Regions from separate parts of the Rhodopseudomonas parapalustris genome, predicted to be linked through region 3. Evidence: predicted binding sites of a transcription regulator. Region 3 holds the regulator's gene; each other region holds the start of a gene.
The links. Region 3 encodes LexA, which represses DNA repair genes until DNA is damaged. Its sites were predicted from a motif close to TGTTCNNNNTGTGTTCNG; they were not measured.

Region 1 (5,493 bases), on a different contig from region 3:
CGGTCGAGATCAGCATGCCGATCCGGTAGGCAGCCACGTAGGACGCCATGCCGGCGGCCTGTTCGTCTTCCGGCAGGCTCTCGACGCGGAAGGCGTCGATGACGATGTCCTGAGTCGCCGAGGCGGCGGCGACCAGCAACGCGCCGATCGCCACGAACAGCGGCGACTTCGCCGGATCGGTCAGCGCCAGCAGCAGGATCGCGGCGATCAGCAACAATTGCACGAACACCAGCCAGCCGCGCCGGCGCCCGAAGGTGCGGGTGAACAGCGGCAGGTGCAGCGCATCGACCAGCGGCGCCCAGATGAACTTCAGCGTGTAGGGGGTGCCGACCAGCGCGAACAACCCGATGGTGCCGAGATCGACGCCAGATTCCCGCATCCATACGAGCAGCGTCGAGCCGGACAGCGCCAACGGCAGCCCCGACGCGAAGCCGAGAAACAGCACCACCAGCACCCGCGGCTGCAAGTATACCGCCATCGCCTCGCGCCAGCCCGGCTTGGGCCTGTCGATCGGCGCGAGTGAGGCGTTCGGTGGGGTGTCGGACGAGGTCATGGCGAAGGGGTAACAGATTCGACGGCGGGCGGGCATGCCGCCGGAGAGCCCGCGCTTTTAGATCATGGCCATCATGTCGCTCGAAGCCGTGACCACGAACCAGACGTCATCGCCCGCGTATGCGGGCGATGACGGTGGGGGCGTGGCGTGGCCTCAGGCCGATGTGACCTCGTCGATCTTGAAGGCGCGCGAGGCGAATAGGTCGGCGCGGTCCGGGGCGAGCGGCGCCTCGTGGCTCGATGCCGAGGTGTGTGCTTCGGCCGACGCCATCGGTGCGGCCGCTTCGGGCGCCGTAAAATCCAGCTCCTCGATTCGCGCAGCGCGGCGTTCGATCTTGTCGGCCGAGATCAGGATCTGGCGGACGTCGTCGTTGACCTGGCCGAAATGGGTCTGCAGCTTGGTGACGCGCTCGCGCAGCCGCGCCAGATCGTCGGACAGGCTGAGCACTTCAGTGCGAATCTGGTCGGCGGCGTCGCGCATCCGCGCGTCTTTCAGGATCTGCTGCATCACCTGGATCGCCAGCATCAAGAGCGACGGCGACACCAGCACGACGCGGGCACGGTAAGCCTTCTGGATCACGTCGTCGAAGCCGTCGTGGATCTCCGCATAGACCGACTCCGACGGCACGAACATCAGCGCGGTATCCTGGGTCTCGCCCGGGATCAGGTATTTCGACGCGATGTCGTCGACATGGCGCATCACGTCGGTGCGCAGCCGCTGCGAGGCCGACTTTCTCTCCTCGTCGGTCCGCGCCTCGCGCAGTGCGGTGACTGCCTCCAGCGGGAATTTGGCGTCGATGCACAACGGCGGCTGATCCGGCATCAGCACCACGCAATCCGGCCGCTTGCCGGTCGACAGGGTGTATTGGAACGCGAACGAGCCCTTCGGCAGCCCGTCCTGCACGATCGTTTCCATGCGCGCCTGGCCGAACGCGCCGCGCGCCTGCTTGTTGGCGAGCACGTCGCGCAGCGTCGTCACCTGATCGGTCAGTTCGGTGAGGTTGTCGTGGGCGCGGTCGATGATGCCGAGACGCTCGTGCAGCGCCTGCAGGCTCTGCATGGTGTAGCGGGTCGACTGCGTCAGCGACTGGCCGAACCGGTGGGTGACGCTGTCGAGCCGTTCGCTCATCGCCCGCGCCATCTCGGCCTGGCGGCCGGCGAGCGCCCGGCCCATCGCATCGACCCGGCCGTTGGCCTCGTGCTGCGCCCGCATCAACAACGCCAGCCGTTGGTCGATCTCTGCACCCCGCCGCACGGCGCTGCCGCGTGCGACCAGCACGGCGATGATCGCGAGCAGCGCCAGCGCCACGGCTGCAAAAGCCGCGCCGGCCATGCCGACGCTGATCGGGAGGTCACCGAACCTGAACAGGATCTGATCCATCGCCGCCGGTGTCGCAGATTGCACGCTCATGGGGAACGAAGATAGAACGGGGCGCTGAACAGACCTTTAAGCCCGGCCGCGCCGAAAGTGGCAGAGGCTCCGTTCGGTCCCGGATTGACCGGACCGCCGTCGCCGCTTAAATCGCCGCCATGGCCTTACGCGAAATCATCATCCTGCCCGATAAGCGGCTGCGTGAAATCTCCAAGCCCGTCGCCGAGGTGACGAGCGAGATCCGCAAGCTCGCCGACGACATGTTCGAGAGCATGTACGAGGCGCCCGGGATCGGACTGGCGGCGATTCAGATCGCCGAGCCGGTGCGGCTGATCACGATGGACATTGTTCGCAAGGAGGGTGACGGCAAGAGCGATCCGCGTGCCTTCATCAATCCTGAGATCGTCGGCGCGTCCGCTGAGATGAACGTCTACGAGGAAGGCTGCCTGTCGATCCCGGAATACTATGCCGAGGTCGAGCGCCCGAAGACGGTGCGGATCCGCTTCACCGATCTCGACGGCAACGTGAAGGAAGAGGACGCCGACGGCCTGTTCGCGACCTGCATCCAGCACGAGATCGACCATCTCAACGGCGTGCTGTTCGTCGACCACCTGTCGAAGCTGAAACGCGCGATGGTGATCCGCAAGTTCGAGAAGGCCGCCAAGCGCGGTATCAAATACGTCTGAGCGCTCGGCAAGGTGACCGGCCGACGCGTTGCGGCCGCGCGGCCCACCGTCGGCCCAGACCTGCACGGGACCCTCACGTCATGCCTCTTCGCTTGGTTTTCATGGGCACGCCCGAGTTCGCGGTGCCGACCCTGCTGGCGCTGTCGGCCTATGGCCACGACATCGTCGCGGTCTACACCCGCGAGCCGAAGCCGGCCGGCCGCGGCATGAAGCTGCAGGAGACGCCGGTGGCGCTGGCCGCGCACCGGCTCGGCATCCCGGTGCTGACGCCGAAGACGCTCAAGACCGAGGATGCGCAGGCGGAGTTTCGCGCCCACGAGGCCGACGCCGCCGTCGTGGTGGCCTACGGCATGATTCTGCCGCAGCCGATTCTCGATGCTCCGCCGCTCGGCTGTTACAATCTCCACGGCTCGCTGCTGCCGCGCTGGCGAGGGGCCGCGCCGCTCAATCGCGCCATCATGGCGGGCGACGCGGAGTCCGGCGTGATGGTGATGAAGATGGATATCGGCCTCGACACCGGTGACGTCGCGATGGCCGAGCGGATCGCCATCACCGACGCGATGACCGTCACCGAGCTGCACGATGCGCTGGCGCGGCTCGGCGCCGATCTGATGGTGCGGGCGATGGCGGCGCTGGAGCGCGACCAGCTGCAGCTCACCAAGCAGCCCGAAGACGGCGTCACCTACGCGGCCAAGATCGACAAGGCCGAGGCGAAGATCGATTTTGCCCAGCCGGCGCGGGCGGTGCTACGCCACATTCACGGTCTCTCGCCGTTTCCGGGGGCCTGGTGCGAACTGCCGATCGATGGCGCGCCGGTGCGGATCAAGGTGCTGCGCTGCGCGCTCGCCGAGGGGCGCGGGACGCCGGGCGAACTGATCGGCGATGATCTCACCATCGCTTGCGAGGGCGGCGCGATCCGGGTGGTGCAATTGCAGCGCGCCGGCAAGCAGCCGATGACCGCCGAGGACTTCCTGCGCGGCACGCCGATCGCGAAGGGCGTGCGGGTGGGTTGAAGCACGAACCCTGCGCTCAGCGTTGTCGCAGGGGCGCCACCCCATTCTCGGCCGTCACCACCCGCGAAAGCGGGTGGCCCAGTATCCCAGAGCGCCCGTGATTGATAACCATCGCTCTGCAATACTGGGTCGCCCGGTCGAGCCGGGCGATGACGTGGCGGCGTGGGGCTTGCGCTCTGCTCAGGGCCACAAGCGCGTTCGCCGAAACAAGAGAAGCATGCCCCGCTACAAACTCACCATCGAATATGACGGCGCGCCGTTTTGTGGCTGGCAGTTGCAGCCGAAGCTTCCGTCGGTGCAGGGCGCGCTGGAGGCGGCGGCATTGGCGACCTGCGGCGAGGCGGTGCGGGTGCACGGCGCCGGCCGCACCGACGCCGGCGTCCACGCGCAGGGACAGGTCGCGCATGTCGAGATCGCCAAACCGTTCCGCGCCGACAAGCTGCGGGATGCGCTGAACGCGCATCTGCGGCCCAACCCGGTCGCGGTGCTGGCGGCCGAGATTGTGCCCGAGACGTTCGAAGCGCGGTTCTCGGCGGTGAGGCGGCATTATCGCTACCGCATCGCCAACCGCCGCTCCAATCTGGCGCTCGACCTCGGCAAGGTGTGGCGGGTGCCGAAGCCGCTCGACACCGACGCGATGCACCGGGCCGCGCAGGTGTTGATCGGTAAGCACGATTTCACGACGTTTCGCGACACCGAGTGCCAGGCCGCCTCGCCGGAGAAGACGCTCGACGTGCTCGATGTCATCCGCAACGGCGATGCGGTCGATATCATTACCAATGCCCGCTCCTATCTGCACAGCCAGGTCCGCTCGATGGTCGGTTCGCTGGTGTGGGTCGGCGAAGGCCGCTGGACCGCCGACGATCTCGCCGCTGCACTCGCCGCACGCAAACGTTCCGCCTGCGGCCCGGTCGCGCCGCCGGAGGGGCTGTATCTGATGCAGGTGGATTACTGAGTACGAAGGGGCACAAACATCTCGTTCGTCATTCCGGGGCGCGCGTAGCGCGAACCCGGAATCCCGATGTTGTAGCGAACGCAGCAGTGCCCTGAATCTCGGGATTCCGGGTTCGCGAGCTGCGCTCGCGCCCCGGAATGACGGTGTAGTTGTTACTTGAAATATCTCTCCAGCACGCCGCGATAGATCGCGGTCAGCTTGTCGAGGTCGCTGACCGGCGTGCGTTCGTCGATCTGGTGCATGGTTTGGCCGACCAGGCCGAATTCGACCACCGGGCAATATTTGGCGATGAAGCGCGCGTCGGAGGTGCCGCCGCCGGTGTTGAGGTCGGGCGTCCGTCCGGTCACTTCCGAGATCGACGCAGAGACAAGGTCGGTGAAGGTGCCCGGCTTGGTGACGAACACGTCGGCGTTCGACGGCAGCCAATCGATCCGGGCGCGGATGCGGTTGCCGCAGGCTGCCGCGAGCCTCTGTTCGACCAGCGCCTTCAGCGTGTCCTGCGTATGGTGATCGTTGAAGCGGATGTTGAACTTGGCGCGTGCCTGCGCCGGGATCACGTTGGTGGCGGCGTTGCCGACATCGACCGAGGTGAATTCCAGGTTCGACGGCTGAAACTGTGCCGAGCCATGGTCGAGCGGCTCGTCGTTCAGCGCGGTGATCAGCCTGGCGATATCCGGCACCGGATTGGCGGCGCGGTGCGGGTAGGCGACGTGGCCCTGTGTGCCATCGACGATCAGCACGCCGGATTGCGACCCGCGCCGGCCGATCTTGATGGTGTCGCCGATCGCCTCGACGTTGCTCGGCTCGCCGACGATGCAGTGATCGAATTGCTCGCCACGCTCGGCGGCCCATTGCAGCAGCTTGACGGTGCCGTTGACGGCGACGTCTTCCTCGTCGCCGGTGATCAGGAACGAG
Region 2 (5,493 bases), on a different contig from region 3:
ATCCGCCGCGGCGGCATCTCGGATGCCGACTTCGACAAGATCCGCGACGTCTCGATCGAGCTGCAGTCGCTGCCGCTGTTCGTCGACGAAACCGGCGGCCTGTCGATCGCGCAGCTCACCGCCCGCGCCCGCCGGCTGAAGCGGCAGAAGGGCCTCGACATGCTGGTGGTCGACTACATCCAGCTTCTCCAGGGCTCCAGCAAAAAGGGCGACAACCGCGTCCAGGAAGTCACCGAGATCACCACCAGCCTCAAGGCGCTGGCGAAGGAATTGAACATCCCGATCATCGCGCTGTCGCAGCTCTCGCGTCAGGTCGAATCCCGCGACGACAAGCGGCCGCAGCTCGCGGACTTGCGTGAATCCGGGTCGATCGAGCAGGACGCCGACGTCGTGATGTTCGTGTTCCGTGAAGAATACTATCTCCAGAACAAGGAGCCGCGGCCCGGCACGCCCGAACACGAGAAGTGGGCGACCGACATGGAGCTGGTCCACGGCAAGGCCGAAGTCATCATCGCCAAGCAGCGTCACGGTCCGACCGGCACCGTCGATCTGCAGTTCGAAGGCCAGTTCACCCGCTTCAGCGACCTCACCGACGACAGTCATCTGCCCGAGCGGATTTGACGCCGGAGCGGATCTGGGCCGCGCCGGCTGCCGTTGAACGGGCCGCAGGCAAGGCATTAAGGTGCGCCATGAACATCCTTCCCGATCCGAACGCTACCGCCGCCGGCCTGCCGGCGCCGGAGCCGACTGCTAGCGCCGAGCTCGCTGCAACCAACCCGGCGACCTCCGGCATTCTCACCGTCGATCTCGACGCACTCGTCGCCAATTGGCGCAAGCTCGAGAAGACGGCGGTGCCGTCCGAATGCGCCGGCGTGGTCAAGGGCAACGCTTATGGCTGCGGCGCCGGTCCGGTCGCAAAAGCGCTGATCACCGCGGGCTGCAAGACCTTCTTCATCGCCACGCTCGGCGAAGCGCGCGCCGTGCGCGACGTCGCTCCCGATGCGACGCTCTACGTGCTCGACGGGTTCTTTCCGAACTCCGGCGATGAGTTCGCCAGGCTGAACTGCCGCCCGGTGATCGGAGATCTGTACGAGCTTGCCGAGTGGGACTCATTCTGCCGCACTAGCGGCTGGCGCGGCGGTGCTGCGCTCCACATCGACACCGGCATGAGCCGCCTCGGCCTGACGATCGCGGAGGCGCAGAGCATCGTGCCCCGCATCGTCGCCGGCAACCACGGCATCACGCTGGTGATCAGCCACCTCGCCTGCGCCGACCTGGTCAATCATCCGCTGAACGCCAATCAGGTGTCCGCGTTTCGCGAGATCGCCGGCGAGTTCGCCGGCGTGCCGGCGTCGCTGTCGGCCTCGTCGGGCATCTTCCGAGGGCCGCAATTCGCATTCGATCTGGTGCGGCCCGGCGCAGCGCTGTACGGCATCAATCCGACCCCGGAAGCGGACAATCCGATGCAGCCGGTGGTCGACCTGAAGGTGCGCATCGTTCAGGTTCGCACCGTCGAACGCGGCGACACCGTCGGCTACGGAGCGACCTGGAGCGCACGGCGACCGACCAGGATCGCGGTGCTGTCGGCCGGCTACGCCGACGGTTACTTCCGCGCCGCCGGCTCCAGCGACGGCACCCGCGGCGCCGACGTGATCATCGCCGGCGAGCGCTGCCCGATCGCCGGCCGTATCTCGATGGATCTGATCGCGGTGGACGTCACCGACCTCCCCGCCAACGCGGTACGCCGCGGCCAGATGGCGACACTGATCGGCGAAGGCATCACCGTCGACGAACTCGGCCATCACTTCGGCACGATCGGCTACGAGGTGCTGACCAGCCTCGGCCGGCGCTATTCCCGGATCTACAAAGGTGGCGACGCCAAGACGATGGCTGAGCCGGTCGCATCAGCCGAACCGGCAGTTCCGGCGAGCTGAGAAAGCGCCACCCGCCAACGTCATTGCGAGCGAAGCGAAGCAATCCAGGCGCCGAACACTGAGTTCGTGGATTGCTTCGTCGCTGCGCTCCTCGCAATGACGTGGAGATAGCTTGCGATCATCCCTGAGGCCGCGCGTCAGGTGCGGCTCAGTCTTCGTGCACCAAAAACAGAAATCCGGTGATCGCCGCCATGAAGGCGAACGATCCGGCGACACCAACCACGAAGATGATCCGCACCAAGGTCGGCGCCTCACTGGTGTCGATCACGCCCGACAGCCCGAAGTAATTGTTGTACAGCACGATCGCCGCAAACAGCGCCCCGAATGCCGCGCCCATCCCGAAATGGCCGGCGACCTGACGCCATTTCCGCCGCTCGTAGTCCCGCTTGTCCCGATCGTTACGCATCATCGGACTATTCTAAAGTGCTTTCGGGCGAGCCGCCTATGGCCCACGCGAGCCGAACCGCCGTCAGTGCCGGGAGAACATATCCCGCAGCCGGCACAGCGTGGTGGTGATGTCGAAGCGCTGGTCGGGCAGCGTCTCGCCCTTGATGATAAGATCGATCGCGGTCGCCGGGTCGGTCTCGCCGGTGAGTACTACGTCGGCGCCGCGCTTCTTCATGTGGCGGACGTAGCCGTCGCCGGCGCTGCCGGCAACGATCAGCTCGACGCCGTCGAGCGGATGCGGGCCGTCGTCCTTGAAATAATGCGGCAGCTGTTCCTTGGTCAGTTCGACACGCGACGGCGGCGGCAGCGGCCGGCCGTCGCGATGCTCCGAAAGATCGTACACCATCCAGCGCGACGCCTGCCCGGCGTGGCCGCTGATCGTGGCCCAGTCCTGGGTCGGAATGGCGATCTTCATGTGCGGTCGGTCCCAATCGTACTCAAGGCGGACGCCCGAGCTCACAGCATTCTCGACCAAACCTCGGCGCCTGTCTGCTGGACCGTTGACGAATAGAACAAACTATGAACATCAATAACGCATCTGTCCCGGTCCAGCCGAGCACGCGATGGCCAAAGCCTCCTCTTCCTTCATCTGTCAGAACTGCGGCGCGGCGTTCAATCGCTGGCAGGGCAAATGCGAGGCGTGCGGCGAGTGGAATACGCTGGTCGAGGAAGCCGGCGACAACGCGGTCCCGGTGTCGATCCGCGCCAAGCGCCGCGGCCGGACGTTCAGGCTGGAATCGCTGGCCGGCAAGAGCAACGACGCCCCTCGCCTGGCCTCCGGCATGGCCGAGCTCGACCGTGTCACCGGCGGCGGCTTCGTGCGTGGCTCGGTGCTGCTGGTCGGCGGCGATCCCGGTATCGGCAAGTCGACGCTGCTGACCCAGGCGACCAGCCTGATGGCCAAGGCCGGGCATCGCACCGTGTACATCTCCGGCGAAGAAGCGATCGCGCAGGTCCGGCTGCGCGCCGAAAGGCTGGGCCTTGCCTCCGCGCCGGTAGAACTCGCGGCTGAAACGTCGGTCGAAGACATCGTCGCAACGCTGTCCGAAGGCACGACGCCAAAGCTGATCGTCATCGACTCGATTCAGACGATGTGGACCGACACCGTCGAGTCCGCGCCCGGTACGGTGACGCAGGTGCGCGCCTCGGCGCAGGCGCTGATCCGCTTCGCCAAGAAGACCGGCGCGGCGATCATCCTGGTCGGCCACGTCACCAAGGACGGCCAGATCGCCGGCCCCCGCGTCGTCGAGCATATGGTCGACGCGGTGCTGTCGTTCGAAGGCGAAGGCTCGCAGCAGTTCCGCATCCTGCGCTCGGTGAAGAACCGCTTCGGCCCGACCGACGAGATCGGCGTGTTCGAGATGACCGGCCTTGGCCTTCGCGAAGTCAGTAACCCGTCGGAGCTGTTTCTGTCCGAGCGCGACCTCGGCTCGCCCGGCACTGCCGTGTTTGCCGGCATCGAAGGCACCCGTCCGGTGCTGGTCGAATTGCAGGCACTGGTGGCGCCGTCGACGCTCGGCACGCCGCGCCGCGCAGTGGTTGGGTGGGATTCGGCGCGGCTGTCGATGGTGCTCGCGGTGCTGGAGGCGCATTGCGGGGTCAAACTGTCGGGCTACGACGTCTACTTCAACGTCGCCGGCGGCCTGCGCATCAACGAACCCGCCGCCGACCTCGCCGCTGCCGCGGCCCTGGTATCATCCCTGGCGAATGCGCCGCTGCCGACCGATGCAGTGTATTTCGGCGAGATCTCGCTGTCGGGCGCGGTTCGGCCGGTGGCGCAGACCCCGGCGCGACTGAAGGAAGCCGCCAAGCTCGGCTTTGCCCGCGCGGTGCTGCCCGAACAGACCCGGGGCGATTCCCCGGCCGATGCCGGTCTGGCGCTGCAGTCCGTCGGCGGCCTCTCCAGTCTGGTTGCGGACATCGCGGCGCGCGGCACGCGGCGCGGTGACGACGACGGTTCGCCGCGGACGAAAGCTGCCTCAAATGCCACACCGGCGCGATTCCGGCGCCAGGAGGGCTGAAGCGGCGTGACGTTTGCAAGACGCGCCGCTATACAACGCCCGCGCAAGCTGAACGTCTCCGGCCACCAAGCCTTAACCCAGCGGAACATTGCTGTGACGAGGCGGACCGGAACAGTTTTCTGACCTTGCGCCGCGTGCCATACCACCGTCACCTGTGCCGATACCGTGCACGCCGATTCGCCGTTGTGCTGACCGAGCGGACCTGACCTGCCGATGCCCATTACCATCCTTGATCTCGTTGTTCTCGCGGTGATGTTGGTATCGGGCCTGCTCGCGATGGTGCGCGGCTTCATGCGCGAAGTGCTGTCGATCGCGGCCTGGGGCGCCGCTGCTCTGGTCACGCTCTATGCGTTCCAGAAACTGATGCCGATGGCGCGGACCTATTTCTCGTCCGAGACGGTCGCAGCCGTGGTGGTGATCGCCGGCGTCTTCCTCGGCACCCTGATCATCGTGTCGATCATCACGGTGCGGATCTCGGACATGATCCTGGATTCGCGCATTGGCGCGCTCGACCGCACCCTCGGCTTCCTGTTCGGCCTCGCCCGCGGCCTTTTGATCGTGGTGGTGGCGTATCTGTTCTTCAACTGGCTGGTGCCGGACAAGCAGCGCCCCGAATGGGTCACCAACGCCAAGTCGCGCACCGTTCTGCAGGGAACCGGCGATTGGCTGATGACGTTCTTGCCGGATGACCCTGAAAATACCATCTTGAAGCGGTTCAAGAAGAACAAGCCGGAGGACGAGCAGCAGCAGACCGACGATTCGGCTGCTCCCGGCACCAGTGACGGCTACAGCAAACCCGCCCGTGACGGCCTGAAAAAGCTGATAGAGGGCAAACCGGCCACGCGTTGAGCGTGTCCCACATGAAAGGCGCGATGGACGCGATGCCCAGCTCTTCCGACGACGCCGCAACGCCCGCTTCGGACGCTCGCGACCAACACATCCTCGACGATACCGTTTTCGATACCGACGGTGACACGCTGCGCGAAGAGTGCGGCGTGTTCGGCATTTTCGGACACCCCGATGCCGCCGCGATCACCGCGCTCGGCCTGCACGCCCTACAGCACCGCGGTCAGGAAGCCGCCGGCATCGTC
Region 3 (5,493 bases):
ATGCGGTGGTGATCCAGGAAGACACGTTGCGCAACGGCGACCACGTCACGGTCAACGAAGCCGTCCGACTCGGCCGCCACATCCGCCCCGCAGGGGTCGACTTTCGCGAAGGCCAGGTGCTGCTGCATCAGGGCCACCGGCTCAACGACCGCGACCTTGCTCTTGCCGCCGGCATGAACCACGCCGCGCTGCCGGTGCACCGTCGGCCGCGGCTGGCGCTGCTGGCCACCGGCGACGAGCTGGTGATGCCGGGAACGGCGCCCGCCCCCGGCCAGATCGTCTATTCCAACGGCTACGCGCTGCGCGCCTTGGCGCAGGCCGAGGGCGCAGAGGTGATCAACCTCGGGATCGCCGCCGATACGCTCGAAGCGACCCGGGCGGCGATCCGGCAGGCCCGCGATCTCGGAGTCGATTTGCTGGTCACCACCGGCGGCGCCTCGGCCGGCGACCACGATCTGGTCAAGGACGCGCTGGAGGCCGAAGGCACCCGGATCGCGTTCTGGAAAATCGCGATGCGCCCGGGCAAGCCGATGATGCACGGCCATCTCGGCGCGATGCGGGTGATCGGCCTGCCGGGCAACCCGGTGTCGTCCTACGTCTGTGCGGTGCTGTTCATGGTGCCGCTGATCCGCGCGCTCAGTGGCATGAGCCAGCCGACGCACATCCGCGAGTCGGCTCTGCTCGGTGCCGACCTCGCCGCCAACGACACCCGCGAGGACTATCTACGGGCCCATCTGGCACGCGACGACGCCGGCCGGCAGGTCGCCACTCCGGTCGACAGCCAGGACTCCTCGCTGCTGGCACGGCTCGCGGCGGCCGAGGCGCTGATCGTCCGTCCGGCATTCGCGCTGCCCGCGCAGGCCGGCTCCCCCTGCGTCATCCTTAAGCTCCCGCTATAACGACCCGTGAAATTCCTGGCGTTCGATTAACAGGTTGCGGAACACACCCCGAACATATAGTGTCCGTTCATGATTTGTTTTCGAGATTCGGCGATAATGAGGCTGTTACGCAGACTCGTCGTCCGAACCGAGACGCACCTCGAACCGGCCGGTCGTCGCCGAATGGGAAATCGCCGATGCTGACGCGCAAGCAGTTTGAGCTGTTGAAATTCATCAACGAGCGGCTGAAGGAAGCCGGGGTTCCGCCGTCGTTCGACGAGATGAAGGATGCGCTCGATCTGCGCTCGAAGTCGGGCATTCACCGCCTGATTACGGCACTGGAGGAGCGCGGCTTCATCCGGCGATTGCCGAACCGCGCCCGGGCCATCGAAGTCATCAAACTCCCCGATACCAGCGGCATGCCCAGCGGCGGTCGCCGCGGCTTCACCCCGAGCGTGATTGAAGGCAATCTCGGCAAGGTTCGGCCGCCGAGCCCGGAGCCGGCCGAAGACGATCATAATCGCGGCAGCGTCGCGGTTCCGGTGATGGGCCGGATCGCCGCCGGTACGCCGATCGAAGCGCTGCAGAGCCGCAGTCACACCATCAGCGTGCCGGCCGACATGCTCGGCAGCGGCGAACATTACGCGCTCGAAGTACGCGGTGACTCGATGGTCGAGGCCGGTATCCTCGACGGCGACATGGCGTTGATCCAGAGGAACGACGTCGCCAGCACCGGTGACATCGTCGTGGCGCTGATCGACGAAGAGGAAGCCACGCTGAAGCGGTTCCGCCGCCGCGGCGCCTCGATCGCGCTGGAGCCAGCCAACGCCGCGTATGAAGTGCGGATCCTGCCGCCCAATCGCGTCCGCATTCAGGGCAAGCTGATCGGGCTGTACCGCAAATACTGAGCCAGGCGGTTCGGTCTCCAACGAGCATCACTCTCAATCGTCGCCCGTCCGATCCTGCGGCGCCGGAGTGGCATCCTCGGATGCTGCCGGTGCGGGCCGTCTGATCGAGGCCGGCCTGCCCTGCGCGTCCGCTGCCGCTTCGGCCCATGGCCGGCTGTGCCCCCTGGGCCGGGCTGCCTCGATTACAAACACGGCCGGCGCGTCGCCACTTCGTCGCAGCGCCAGCGTTCCACCCGTTCGCAGATCATCGTCGCCGAGCACCTGCGCCGCACAGTCCGGCGGCGGCTGCGCCGCGGTGACGACCAGCGCCGCGCGAGCGCAATCGTCGGCCAATCCATCGGGCCGCAGCGACAGCGCCACCAGCCGCCCGTCCGCGAGCGGCGTGACGCAGCCATCTGCATCGCAGGACACACCGACGCGAAGCGAGGCATCATCCGGCGTGCGGGAATCGGCGTCTGCGGCAAGCCATTGCTTGAGCCGGAACGCATCGGCGCCGCTCTGCATCAGCCGGAGCCGACCGTCGGCGCCGCGCACCGCGACCTGCCTGCCGTCGCCGGCGACCAGTACCTCCGGCTGCAGCGTCAGCGCCGCCCAGACGATCGCGCCGATCAGGCCGAGCGCCCCGCTCCAACGCAGCGGCGTGCGCAGCAAACCAACCGTGACCAGCGCGAGCGTGGCCAGTAGCAGCGGTCCGGGGCCGAATGCGGTGACGCGGCCGACCGCGCCGGGCAGCGCCGCCACCCATTGCGCCACCAGGGTCATCCAGTCGATGCCGAATTCCATGATCCGCCAGAACGGCGCGTCGAGTCCAAACGGGATCGCGACGAGACCGAGCAGCCCCGCCGGCATCACGATCGCTGAGACCACCGGCATCGCCGCCAGATTGCTGAGCACGCCGTAGGGCGTGATGCGGTGGAAGTGATAGGCGGCGTAGGGCATGGTCGCGAGGCCTGCGACCAGCGAAGCGAGTGTCAGCAGCGCGATCTCCCGCCCGCCCCACAGCGCCACCCGCGACGCCACCGAGCTGTCGTCTGCTGCGAACAGCGCCGGCATCCCGATCTGCACCAATGCGACCAGACCGAGCGTGGCGGCAAACGACATCTGAAAACTGGGATGCACCAGCGCTTCGGGCGCAATCGCCAGCACGATCAGCGCCGCCAGCGCCAGGGTCCGGAAGGTGATGGCGCGGCGATCGACCATCACCGCGATCAACACGACCGCGGTCATCAGAAAGCTGCGCTGGGTCGCGACTTCGGCGCCGGATAGCAACAGATAGAACGCAGCGGCCGCGAGCGCTGCGGCAGCCGCGACCTTCTTGATCGGAAACGTCACCGTGAGCGCCGGGATCAGCGCCAGTAGCGCGCGCAGCGCAAAGAACACCACGCCCGCCACCACCGCCATGTGATAACCGGAGATCGACAGCACATGGCCCAGTCCGGAGACGAACATCGCATCGTTGACCGGTGTCGAGATCGCATCGCGCTTGCCGGTGAGCAGTGCGGTGGCGATGGCGCGGGTATCGCCGTCGAGCGCGGCTCTGATCCGCGCGTCGATGGCGTCGCGCAAGCCCTGCATCGCGGCGGCATAGCGCAGCCGCCAGCCTCCGCTTTGCGCCGGCGCTTCGACAGTGATCGTGCCGAGCACGAAGCCGGACGCGGCGATACCCTGGAAATACAGATCGCGGGCGAAGTCGTAGCCGCCCGGCTGCAGCGGCTGTAGCGGCGGCTGCAGCCGCGCCTTCAGCGTCACGAAGCTGCCGACCGCAGGCGCCTTACCCTTCTTCACCGACAGTCGCACCCGCTCGAGCTGTGGCGGGGCGCGTGCCGCCTGCATCTGGGTGACACGCAGTACGAAGCGGTCGGTGCGCTCGCGCTCTTCGCGAACTTCGACGAAGCCGCTCAGCTTGGCGGCGTACACCGGCGTGATCAGTACCGGATGCGCAACCCGTGACGCCTTCAGCGTCGCGGTGGCAAAGCCCGCCACCGCCGCCGCGATCAGCAGCAGCGGCGCGAAAGCGCGGGTGCGGCGAAGCAGAAAGGTCCCGATCGCGAATCCGACCGCGGTCGCAGCGGCGACCCAGGCGACCGGCTCGTGATCGGCCGCAAAATACAGTGCGATGCCGGCACCGAACGCGACCGGCGTCCATGGCAACAGCCGCCCCGGCCCGGCTTCGGCCCGCGCCCACACGCGCAGCCGATCGGTCAGCGCAGTCCACGCCGTCAGCCCCCACGCCAACAGCGCGCCGGTGCCGGCCGAGGCGCCGACCGGCCATGTCCGTGCCTTGGTTCGATCGCGCCGCTGCAAGGCCGCGCCCCCACCTTCGCCGCCGGGCGAACAGTGGAACAGATCAGCGGCACCGGCAATCGCCAGCGCCGCACCGTCGGAGATCAGGCTCGATCGGGCGTCAGCCCTTCGCCACTTCCTTGGCGAAGGTATCCCGGAGCCCGATGGTGCGATTGAACACCGGCTTGTCCGGCGTCGAGTCGCGATCGCGGACGAAGTAGCCCTGACGCTCGAACTGCAGCGGCTCGGCCGAATTGCTCGCCGCCGTCTCCGGTTCGATCCGGGCGCCGGTCAGCACTTCGAGCGACTGCGGATTGAGATCGTCGGCGAAGGTCGCCGCGCTCGGTGCCGGGTTGGCGAACAACTGGTTGTAGATCCGGATCTCGGCCTTGACCGACTGCGCCGCCGGCAGCCAGTGCATCGTCGCCTTGACCTTGCGACCGTCGGGCGCGTTGCCGCCGCGGGTTGCCGGATCGTAGGTGCAGCGTAGCTCGACGATCTCGCCCGCGTCGTTCTTGATCACCTCGCGGCACTTGATGAAATAGGCGTAGCGCAATCGCACTTCGTTGCCCGGAGACAGCCGGAAGAACTTCTTCGGCGGGTTCTCCATGAAGTCGTCCTGCTCGATGTAGATCTCGCGCCCGAATGCGATCTTGCGGGTGCCGGCGCTGGGATCGTCGGGATGGTTGATCGCCTCCAGTTCTTCGGTCTGGCCTTCCGGATAGTTCTCGATCACCACCTTCAGCGGCTTCAGCACGGCCATCCGGCGCTGTGCGGTGCGGTTCAATTCCTCGCGGATGCAGAACTCAAGCATGCCGAGATCGACCACGCTGTTGGCTTTCGCCACGCCGATGCGCTTGACGAAGTCGCGCAGCGCCGCCGGCGGCACGCCGCGACGGCGCATCCCGGCCATCGTCGGCATCCGCGGGTCGTCCCAGCCGGCGACATGGCCGCCGCGCACCAGTTCGGTCAGGACGCGCTTGGACAACAGCGTATAAGTGATGTTGAGGCGGGCGAACTCATACTGCCGCGGCTGCGACGGTACCGGCAGCTTCGACAGCAGCCATTCGTACAGCGGCCGATGGTCCTCGAACTCCAGCGTGCAGATCGAATGGGTGATGCCCTCGATCGCGTCCGACTGGCCGTGCGCATAGTCGTAGCTCGGATAGATCGACCATGTGTCGCCGGTCCGCGGATGATGCGCGTGCAGAATGCGATACAGCACCGGGTCGCGCAGATTGATGTTGCCCGACGCCATGTCGATCTTGGCGCGCAGCACCCGCGAGCCGTTCGGGAATTCGCCGGCCTTCATTCGCCGGAACAGGTCGAGATTTTCCTCGACCGAGCGGTCACGGAACGGGCTGTTCTTGCCCGGCTCGGTCAGCGTCCCGCGGCTGGCGCGGATCTCGTCCTGCGACTGGTCG
Region 4 (5,493 bases), on a different contig from region 3:
CCGCGTGCGTTTGCAGCCGCAGCAGCGCTCGCGGCATCACCAGGTCGACGACGTTTTGGTAGTTCAGAAATCCGAGGACCGCGGTGGTCACCAAGACCAGCGCTACCATGGCGAGGGTCAGCCGGGTCGACAGTTTCATGAAGGCCCCTGCAATGGTGACCAAACCGGCACTCACCGTGACGCCGGCGACGGCTTCTGCTGCGGTACGCAATCCATTGAGCGATCCCACTGAAGGAGAGAAGTTGTGCGATCGGCCGCCCGCTCCGTCACCTCGGGAAAATACGTGATTCGAACAAATGTATATTCCTGGTAGTGATACGGGGGCGTCACACCCCAGTCTCTGACATTCAGTCGCCCTTGAGGCCGCCCCTTGCCTGGATAGCGCGCACGACAAAACGGCCGGGTCGAACGACCCGGCCGCCTAAATCTAGATCAGTCCAGTTGGCGAAGCGGCGATCAGCTCGCCGCAGCAACCGGCGCGCCTGCCGTCTTCTTGGCGATCGCGCGCTTCAGCTCCACCGCCTTCGGCGACAGCTCGGCTTCGCGAGCCTTGAGCAGATAGGCGTCGAGACCACCGCGATGGTCGACGCTCTTCAGCGCGTGGGTCGAAACCCGCAGCCGCACCGCGCGACCGAGCGCGTCCGACAGGAAAGTGACGTTGACCAGGTTGGGCAGGAACCGCCGCTTGGTCTTGATGTTCGAATGGCTGACCTTGTGGCCGACCTGGGCACCCTTGGCGGTCAGTTCGCAGCGCCGAGACATGGCGAAAATCCTCTGTCATCCCCCGCCGGCCCACCAGCAGGCACGGGGCTTCATCATTCGTCCGTTTTCAGGAACCGCGGACCTATAAAAGGGCTCGGGCGCAGCGTCAAGCGACGGCTGCGCCGGAACCCGAAATTGGCGAATCGGGAACTGCCGAGCGGTGCTCGGCGATACGCGGAATTGTCCGCGCCATCAAGCATCTGACACCATATAAAGGACGTAATCGGTTCCGACATCAACTGATCGGCCCGGTGCGCGTTGACCCATCGACAGCGCGCCCGGCGCCAGGCAGGACATCGTTTGTGAGCACCAGCATCCGCCGCGACGCCACCCAAACCACTTCCGCGCTGATCCGGCATGCCGGTCTGGCCGGGCTGTTGGCCGGCGCCGCCGTTCTGACGACGGCGCCTGCGGTTGCGCAGGGCAAGCTCGACGCCCGTTACGAAGCCTCGCTCGCCGGCATCGAGGTCGGCAAGGGCGCCTGGGTGATCCAGATCGACGACGATTTCTATTCGGCGTCAGCCACCGGCGCCACATCGGGCGTCATGCAGGCCTTCTCCAGTGGCCATGGCCGCGGCGAAGCCCAGGGCCGGGTGATCAACGGCCAGTTGGTGCCAGGCAACTACATGGCGAGCATCACCGGCGGCAAAAAGACCGAGACCATCCGGATCACGCTCGCCAACGGAAACGTCAAGGATTCGAGCATCGAGCCCGAGCCGCCCCCGGACGATGACCGCATTCCGGTGACCGATGCGCACCGCCGCGGCGTGATTGATCCTATGACAGCGTCGTTTCTGCGCGTGCCCGGCACAGGAGATCTGCTCAGCCCGGATTCGTGCCGGGTGTCGTCACCGATCTTCGATGGCCGGATGCGCTACGATCTGCGGATGGAATACAAGCGCACCGAAACGGTGAAAGCCGAAAAGGGCTATCGCGGACCGGCTCTTGTCTGTGCGGTGTATTTCAATCCGGTCTCCGGCTACATCCCGGACCGCGCCGCGATCAAATATCTGACCAAGCAGCGCGACATGGAAGTCTGGCTTGCGCCGATCGCCGGCACCCGCGTGCTGGCGCCCTACAAGCTGAAGATCCCGACGCCACTCGGCAATGCGGTGCTGGAAGCGACGCAATTTATCACCCAGGCGTCTCCGCCGAAATCGGCCTCCCGGACGCAATAACGCGTGGCGCCCCGCTTTCCTGCCGACGGCTTTGAATCGTGTTGACTCCCGGCGGAATCCCGGAACGCATGAGTCGCCGCGGGCTCATCCCGGCCAAGAGGATTTCGGCCTGTCTTTTCACCTGATCTTGAGCGCGCGCCCGACTTCGGTACGAGATATTGGGGCAACCGCGCCCGACTTCGAGCGAGTCAGCGATTCGGCCGCGTTTCGTTCCGGACTCGTTCCAGCCCTTAATCGGCGATTGCTGCGGCGTCGCAATGTGACACACATCTGACCGCGACCACGCAGAAATCCAGTCGAAATGCCCAATCTGTATCCTGAAGCGTTTACCAATGACCGCGTCCCCGGCGCAGGTGTGACCGCGGTGCTGGGGCCGACCAATACCGGCAAGACCCATCTGGCGATTGAACGGATGGTCGCGCACCCCTCCGGCCTGATCGGCCTGCCGCTGCGGCTGCTGGCGCGCGAGGTCTACAACAAGATCGTCGACAAGGTCGGCGCCCATGCGGTGGCGCTGGTGACCGGCGAGGAGAAGATCAAACCCTCCAAACCGCGTTACTGGGTTTCGACCGTCGAGGCGATGCCGCGCGATCTCGATGTGTCGTTTCTCGCCGTGGACGAAATCCAGATCGCGGCCGATCTCGAGCGCGGCCACGTCTTCACCGACCGCATCCTGCGCCGGCGCGGCCGCGATGAAACGCTGCTGCTCGGCGCCGCAACGATGCGGCCGATGATCGAGCGGCTGCTGCCCGGCGCCAGCATTGTCACCCGGCCGCGGCTGTCGCAGCTCGAATATGCCGGCGACCGCAAGTTGACCCGGCAGCCGCGCCGGACCGCGATCGTGGCGTTCTCGGCCGACGAGGTCTACGCGATCGCTGAGCTGATCAAGCGCCAGCACGGCGGCGCCGCGGTCGTGCTCGGCTCGCTGAGCCCGCGCACCCGCAACGCCCAGGTGGCGATGTTTCAGTCCGGCGATGTCGATTACCTGATCGCCACGGACGCGATCGGCATGGGACTCAACCTCGACGTCGACCACGTCGCCTTCGCGTCGGACCGCAAATTCGACGGCTATCAGTTTCGCCGCCTCACCCCGGCGGAGTTCGCACAGATCGCCGGACGCGCCGGACGCGCCACCCGGGACGGCACGTTCGGCACCACCGGGCGCTGCGCACCGTTCGAGCCCGAGCTGGTCAATGCCCTGCAGAACCACAGCTTCGAGCCGGTGAAGATGCTGCAATGGCGCAACGCCGAGCTGGATTTCGCCTCGATCGGCGCGCTGCAGGTCTCGCTGGCCGAGTCGCCACGGCACGAAGCTTTGACCCGCGCGCCGGTCGCCGAGGATCTCCGCGTGCTCGACCACGTCGCCCGCGACGGCGAGGTGCGTGAAATCGCGCAGGGAAAAGCGGCCGTAGAACGGCTATGGGATGTCTGTCAGGTCCCGGATTACCGTAAGATCGCACCGGCAGCCCATGCCGAGCTGGTGATGACGCTGTACGGTTTCTTGATGCAAAAGGGGCGGATTCCGGATAGCTGGTTCGCCGCACAGATCGATCAGGCGGATCGCACCGACGGCGGGATCGACACGCTTTCGGCCCGAATTGCGCAAATCCGCACCTGGACTTTCGTGGCCAACCGCCCCGATTGGCTCACCGACCCCGAGCATTGGCAGGGATTATCGCGCGAAATCGAAAATAAATTGTCAGATGCGTTACACGAACGGCTCACGGAACGTTTCGTCGATCGTCGGACCAGTGTATTGATGCGCCGCCTGCGGGAAAACACGATGTTGAATACGGAAATTGGCAAGACTGGTGAGGTGATCGTCGAGGGCCACGTAATCGGTCGGCTCGACGGCTTCACCTTTGCGCCCGATGCGGCCGAGGCCGGCTCGGATGCGAAGGCGTTGCAGGCGACGGCGCAAAAGGCGCTGGCCGGCGAAATCGACGCGCGCGCCGAAAAGCTGTCGAACGCACCCGACGATCAGTTCATCCTGACCTCCGACGGGACCATTCGCTGGACCGGCGATGCGGTCGCGCGGCTGGTCGGCTCCGACGACGTGCTGCGACCGCGGCTGCGGATCATCGCGGACGACCGGCTCGCCGGAGCGCCGCGCGAGGCGGTGCAGACCCGTCTCGACCTGTGGCTCAACACTCATGTCGAGAAGATTCTCGGGCCGCTGTTCGAACTCGGCAAGGCCGAGGATGTCAGCGGGATCGCCCGCGGCATCGCGTTCCAACTGATCGAGTCGCTCGGCGTGCTGGAGCGCGCCAAGATCGCGGCCGAGATGAAGGATCTGGACCAGCCGTCGCGCGCGACGCTGCGCAAATACGGCGTGCGGTTCGGCGCCTACCACATCTACTTCCCGTCGCTGCTGAAGCCGGCGGCGCGGGCGCTGGCCTCGCTGCTGTGGGCGCAGAAGCAAGACAATGTCGACCTCGCCGCCCTCTCCAGCGCACAGCATCTGGCCGGCAGCGGTCGCACGTCGTTTCCGGCCGACAAGGCGCTCGATCGCGACGCCTACCGCACGCTGGGTTATCGGCTGTGCGGCGAGCGCGCTGTTCGCGTCGACATTCTCGAACGTCTCGCCGATCTGATCAGGCCTGCCCTCGCCTGGCGCGAAGGCGCCCCCGGCGAAAAGCCGGCCGGTGCATTCGACGGTCGCAGCTTCGTCGTCACCCAGGCGATGACGTCGCTGACCGGCTCGGCCGGCGAAGACTTCGCGTCGATCCTGAAAGCGCTCGGCTACCGCATGGAGCGGCGTCCGGCACCGCCGCCGGCCCCGAAGGCTGCCGAGGCCGCGGCTCCCGCTCCGGCGGAGGTTGCGGGCGCGACCGAGATGTCGGCCGAAGATCAGGCCATCCTGGCCGGCGCGATTGCATTCGAGCCGTCCGCCGCCGAGGGCGAGGCTGCCGAAGCCGCGCCGAGCGTCGACGAACAGCCCACAGCCGACGAGCCGGTTGTCGACCAGTCGGAGGCTGCCGCGGCCGAACCCGCAGCGGCTTCGGATACCGAGACCGCGGAGCAGCCCGCTGAGGCGAGCGCTGCGAGCGAAGGCTCGACCGCTGAAGCGCCGACGACCGAAGCACCCGCCGCAGAGGCCACGTCCGAAGCCACCGGTGCAGAAGCTGAGCCGGTCGCCAAGGCGGAGCCGGAGCTGGTCGAAGTCTGGCGTCCGGGCGGGCGCTCCGACGAGCATCGGCCGCGCCACGACCGCAACCGTCATCGCAATCGCCCGCAGCACGGCGCCCCCGCCGGCGCGAACGAGGGCGAGAGCGCCGATGCCAAGGGCGACCGCAACGGCGGGCGTCGCGGCAAGGGTGATTTCCGTCGCGACCGCCAAAATCAGGAAGGCGACCGACGCGAGTCCTCCGGTGAAGGGCGGCCGCCGCGCGAGCGCTTCAAGGGCCGCGACAAATTCCAGGACAAGCGTCAGGGCGGGCCGAAGGGCGGCCGCGACAATCAGGGCGGCGGCTCGCATCGGCAGGTGCACTCCAGCGCCCCGCGTGAGCGCGACCGGCCGATGGATCCGAATTCGCCGTTCGCCAAGCTCGCC

Region 1: M9H71_RS02615 (DNA recombination protein RmuC) is a predicted target of LexA. The motif match lies at 1,965-1,982, and genes of this name have one in related genera.
Region 2: radA (DNA repair protein RadA) is a predicted target of LexA. The motif match lies at 2,890-2,907, and genes of this name have one in related genera.
Region 4: M9H71_RS17865 (helicase-related protein) is a predicted target of LexA. The motif match lies at 2,149-2,166, and genes of this name have one in related genera.

Annotation. Positions count from the first base shown of each region.
Region 1 is NZ_JAMKBZ010000002.1:128,126-133,618, forward strand. It holds gene M9H71_RS02610 (AmpG family muropeptide MFS transporter) at 1-478, opposite strand, end outside; gene M9H71_RS02615 (DNA recombination protein RmuC) at 707-1,933, opposite strand; gene def (peptide deformylase) at 2,083-2,610, shown strand; gene fmt (methionyl-tRNA formyltransferase) at 2,691-3,623, shown strand; gene truA (tRNA pseudouridine(38-40) synthase TruA) at 3,841-4,578, shown strand; gene dapE (succinyl-diaminopimelate desuccinylase) at 4,731-5,493, opposite strand, start outside.
Region 2 is NZ_JAMKBZ010000008.1:144,978-150,470, forward strand. It holds gene M9H71_RS09850 (replicative DNA helicase) at 1-621, shown strand, start outside; gene alr (alanine racemase) at 690-1,934, shown strand; gene M9H71_RS09860 (hypothetical protein) at 2,083-2,343, opposite strand; gene M9H71_RS09865 (NifB/NifX family molybdenum-iron cluster-binding protein) at 2,404-2,796, opposite strand; gene radA (DNA repair protein RadA) at 2,945-4,402, shown strand; gene M9H71_RS09875 (CvpA family protein) at 4,616-5,251, shown strand; gene purF (amidophosphoribosyltransferase) at 5,275-5,493, shown strand, end outside.
Region 3 is NZ_JAMKBZ010000036.1:3,392-8,884, forward strand. It holds gene M9H71_RS22335 (molybdopterin molybdotransferase MoeA) at 1-899, shown strand, start outside; gene lexA (transcriptional repressor LexA) at 1,076-1,786, shown strand; gene M9H71_RS22345 (ComEC/Rec2 family competence protein) at 1,820-4,090, opposite strand; gene M9H71_RS22350 (glutamine--tRNA ligase/YqeY domain fusion protein) at 4,191-5,493, opposite strand, start outside.
Region 4 is NZ_JAMKBZ010000021.1:67,708-73,200, reverse strand. It holds gene M9H71_RS17880 (PAS domain S-box protein) at 1-139, opposite strand, end outside; gene rpmB (50S ribosomal protein L28) at 457-762, opposite strand; gene M9H71_RS17870 (DUF3108 domain-containing protein) at 1,065-1,940, shown strand; gene M9H71_RS17865 (helicase-related protein) at 2,242-5,493, shown strand, end outside.